2 regions of the Neobacillus sp. D3-1R genome follow, and region 2 is predicted to be linked to the other one. Evidence: riboswitches for the same ligand, from Rfam matches in the RefSeq annotation. Region 2 holds a riboswitch; the other holds the start of a gene.

Region 1 (2,469 bases), 2.1 Mb from region 2:
AATCGGAAGCGCATATGCATTCTGTATTGAAGGCGGAAAACAGATGACCCCTGAACAACTAGAAGAAAAAGGGTTAAATGAAAGCTTAACACATGTTGACTTCATGATCGGTTCAGCTGAAATGGATATCGACGGAATTACAGCAGACGGTAAGGTGGAAGCTGTCTTCCGCAGTGGAAACTGGGCATTTTAATACTTAAAATAAAAAACTCACCTATATGGTGAGTTTTTTTGTTAAATCTAAGGATGACCCAGAAAATCTTCTTATTCGTAGACCCTTGTCAATTCCATTTTATCGGACACACGTTCCGTTATATGACGAATATGTTTGTTTTTTAGAGGATTATCGGACTATGGTTCCGCTATTTCACTAAAAGTATGCCACTTGCCAATGAAATTTAGGGAATAACGGAACCTGTGTCCTTTAAATTTGAAAAAGCGTCTATTATAGGGAAATAACGGAATGTGTGTCCTATAAATAACTAAAAATCCTCAATACTAATCATAAACTTAGCTCTTCAATAAAAAACGCCCCTTTCAAAAGAAAGGGTCATCTCATTTATCATTATCTGTTATCAATTTTCTCAGGATATAAATCATGGTTCATCATACGATATTCAGCCATTTGCTCGTATTTTGTTCCAGGTCTTCCGTAGTTTGTATAAGGGTCGATGGAAATTCCACCTCTTGGTGTGAATTTACCCCATACTTCAATATACCTTGGATCCATTAGCTCGATTAAGTCGTTCATGATGATGTTAATGCAGTCTTCATGGAAGTCTCCGTGATTACGGAAGCTGAATAAGTATAGTTTTAATGATTTACTTTCAACCATCTTTTGTTCAGGAATATAGCTGATATAGATGGTTGCAAAGTCTGGTTGTCCTGTTTTTGGACAAAGGCTTGTAAACTCAGGAAAATTGAATTTTACAAAGTAGTCACGATTTGGATGTTTATTATCAAATGCTTCTAAAACCTCTGGTGCATATTCAAATACATATTTTGTTCCTTGGTTACCTAATAGCGTAATGCCTGTTAATTCTTCGTCTTTTCTTCCACCCATGATGGAAAACCTCCCTTGTTCCGATTTAAATAGAAAAAGCCATATCCTCCTAAGGATATGGCTGACAATGTCAAATCAAATCCATAGTTTTTTATAGAGGGTTTTGAGCTATGAACCTCTCCCTAGTTTTAGGGAAGTTTATACAGTTTACTAACATTAGCTACTATAGTGAAAATCTCCCCTAATGTCAACGGAAAAATTATCAAGACTTTTCTTTATTGGAGTTTAGAAGAATATTTTGTTATTGTATACCTATAATGGTACAAGAATGACTTTTTTGGAGGAAAACATATGTGGAATGAGTTTAAGAAATTTGCCCTTAAAGGGAATGTGATAGACCTTGCTGTTGGGGTTGTTATTGGAGCTGCATTTGGAAAGATTGTATCTTCATTGGTTACTAATATTATCACCCCAATAGTAGGTTTTTTACTAGGAAGAGTGGATTTAACAAAACTATACATTCCTATCGGAGAAGCTAAAATTGAATATGGTATTTTTTTACAAAATATCATCGACTTCTTAATTATTGCTTTTTCCATCTTTTTAGTTGTACGTAGCATTAACCGTTTCAAGAAAAAAGAGCAAGCACCTGTAGAAACCACACCTAACAAAGATAAAAAGGAAGAGCTATTAATGGAAATCCGCGACTTGCTGAAAAAAGATTAGCCAAAGGCTCAGATAAATCTTTAAAACAATGAAACCTTAAGCTTAAAAGCTCGTATTAAAAATAAGAAAACAGAAGAGGTGAAGGATTATGTATGTTCAACAAACAGCAACTGAATATTTACCATCGGTATTAAGAGCATTTGCCTTATCCTTAGCAATTGCTGTGATCGGAATGATGGTAGGAGTATTTGTTCCGCCGGCTTTATTTTTACCATTGGTACTGTTGGAATTCGGGATGTTATTATTTGCTTTCTTTATGCGTAAAAGAAAAGCCATTTCCTATACGTTCTTATATTCTTTTACTTTTGTTTCAGGTATTACCACTTATCCGATTGTCTCGCATTATTTAGCGACAGTAGGTGCTAACGTTGTCCTAATGGCCCTTGGTACAACCACAGTTGTGTTTACTGGCCTAGCCATCTATGCCACTACTACGAAAAGAGATTTATCGTTTTTAGGTGGATTGCTAATAGCTGCCCTTCTAGCACTTATTGCCATTTCGATTTTTAATATCTTTTGGCCATTAAGTTCTACTGGTATGCTTGCCTTCTCCTTCATTGGAGTTTTAGTATTCAGCGGTTATGTCTTATTCGACTTCAATCGTATGAAGCATTACGGTGTTAGTGCTGAAGAAGTTCCTTTAATGGCTTTAAATCTCTATCTTGATTTCCTTAACCTGTTTATTAGTCTTTTACGAATTTTTGGTATCTTATCAAGCGATGATTAAACACTTATGTAAA
Region 2 (2,469 bases):
TATTCCTCTAGAATTGATGATTGAAAAAAACCAAACAAAAAGATGCTGCATAAGACAGAAAGACCAGTAAGGTAGAAAACAGAATTCTCTGCTATTCCCTTTAATACCAAGACACGATCTTTTTTATACCTTTGATAAAAGTACGTTCTAAGTGCTGCTCCAGCAAACCCTCCAAAGCCAAATAAATTAGCCATTGTATTACTAATAAAGGAATACTTAATAAGCTTGAATTTCGGTATTTTCATATCTAATCGCTTATTAAGAACGAAATCATAAAAAGTCATTGAAAAAACGCCAGCTAATCCCACAAACAGGATTAACAGTAATTGATAAATATTCATGTCATTTATATGTTTCTTTAGTAAAGACAAATCAATGTCATTTATAAACTTTCTTCCCTCCCAAAAGATAAAGGCCAAAAGCCCTAAAGGGACAAGCAATTTAAGAATTGTTATGAAATGTTTCTTAGTAGAATTTTTCAACTAGTACTACTCCATTCTTTAACGTTTAAGTCATAACGTGTCCATTATACATGTAAATAAAGCTTTATAGTTATAAAGACAAAAAATAAATGAATCCTCTACCCTACCCATTGTCACCAAAATTTATAAATTAGACACAAAATAGGCGAATAACTTATTGAGAAAAAACCATTTTATCATTTTAATACAGAGTATTTAGGAATAATTACACTAATAAATTCTAGCAAAACATTATTAAATTGCTTATTAAAACTCATTTTTTCAATTTAAAAAAGACAAAGCCATCAGATGCTTTGTCCTTTTTAACTTTGAATCATTAATTTGAAATGGCATTTTTTGTGGAATGATTGTTTACCATATTTAAGATTACAGCACCCATACCTTGGATGATGGTTTTTACCAATACCTGCCCTATAATAGCAAACGGTACTGCTTCCCATGGTAAAAAGTTAGCCCCTAATGGACTAAGTCCAATAATGACAAAAATAACAGAATCTAGCAAACCACCAACTAATCCACTATAAAAAACACGCCATGCCATTGGTAACTTTAAACGAGAGTAAATTTCTGTATCTGTCGTTTCTGCTACTGCAAATGATGCCGCAGAAGCCAGTACGATTAAAAGTGTATCTCCTAATATATTCGAAACTATTGCGGACAAGATTAACGCAAGTCCGATAAATATATAGGTTTTTTTACGTCCATATTTATTTTGTACAAGGTCACGAAAAATAAAAGTAGCTCCAATCAACAATGTTCCCATCGGTACAATAAATGCACCTATGTTTAATGGAGCAAAAGCGGCAGTTACCACATTGGCCGTTACAATAGAAATTAAATATAAAAAGATTCTCATATGGATGTCTCCTCTGTATAATTTTTGAACAAATAATAATCCCTTATAAATAAAAAAACAGCACAACTAAGAAAGCTGTACTGATTTCCTTAGTTTTTTAGAGAGGGTAGCTAGAACCTCTACCGCTGGAAGCGGATAATTATTTAATTCACAAAATTGATTTTATCATAAATATTTATATTCGCTACCCCTTTTTTTCATTCTCTAGTAATATAAATCTATTTTTTATTTCACATAATAATGTTATGTCAACTATATATTCCAATATTAATTATTTTTTACTATTTTTCCCTCTATTATGGTACTATGGATTCAAATTTGATTTGTGAGGGATTTTATAGTGAACCGAAAAATATTAATTGGTATCTTGGGTTTTATTTTCTTAGATTTATACTTTAATCTCGTTCCTGTTAAGCTATCAAACTCATATTTGCAATTGGCTACCATTCTTCTCTTTTTCCCACTTGCTCATTTAGTAGCAAAATTTGTTGGAATAAACGGATTACCAGGTATGGGAGTTCATTTTCATAAAGGCTGGGGAAGAAATTTTCTTATTAGCTTTATCATTGGCTTTTCTTTTTGGGCATTATGGGACAGCTATTATTTCTTAATTGGTGATTATCAATATGAAGGGATAAATAACCACTTTATTGGAATGCCCTTATTAGAGGTAGTGGTTGGTTATTTGTTAGGATCGCTGATTAATGACATTATAATCCGCGGTTATTTAATTGGGTTATTAAGGAATTCATTAAATGTTAAATGGGTTTTAGCTATCAGTATCCTTATTTATGCATTAGAGGATTTTTGGTATGCAGGATTTAGTTTGAGCAATATTATTTTTTCAATTATTTTAGGGCTCTCTTTAACATATGCATTTTACAAAACCGGATCAATCTGGGCTAATACAGGAATCCATTTTGGTTCCAATATGTTTTATGGATTAATGTCAGGACAACTCGGAAAACCGAACAGTAGTTTATTTATCATTAATAAGGTAGGGGATAATACGATTTTTTCACAAATCGTCGATTATGGTATTCCAGCCCTTATGTTTTTATTTATGTTGTGGGCGATTCGTTTTTATAAAAAAAGTGAACAGCCGTTAAATGTTTTTCCTTCGCAAACATT

The links. Region 2 has a riboswitch for preQ1 ahead of ACSBPO_RS12275 (VUT family protein). Riboswitches for the same ligand answer to the same signal wherever they lie in the genome.
Region 1: another riboswitch for preQ1. It lies ahead of queF (preQ(1) synthase); the one in region 2 lies ahead of ACSBPO_RS12275 (VUT family protein).

Annotation. Positions count from the first base shown of each region.
Region 1 is NZ_CP197471.1:282,787-285,255, reverse strand. It holds gene ACSBPO_RS01390 (aminopeptidase) at 1-193, shown strand, start outside; gene queF (preQ(1) synthase) at 566-1,063, opposite strand; PreQ1 riboswitch class I at 1,141-1,188, opposite strand; gene mscL (large-conductance mechanosensitive channel protein MscL) at 1,355-1,729, shown strand; gene ACSBPO_RS01375 (Bax inhibitor-1/YccA family protein) at 1,818-2,456, shown strand.
Region 2 is NZ_CP197471.1:2,387,610-2,390,078, forward strand. It holds gene mprF (bifunctional lysylphosphatidylglycerol flippase/synthetase MprF) at 1-482, opposite strand, end outside; gene ACSBPO_RS12275 (VUT family protein) at 799-1,338, opposite strand; PreQ1 riboswitch class I at 1,422-1,464, opposite strand; gene ACSBPO_RS12280 (CPBP family intramembrane glutamic endopeptidase) at 1,679-2,469, shown strand, end outside.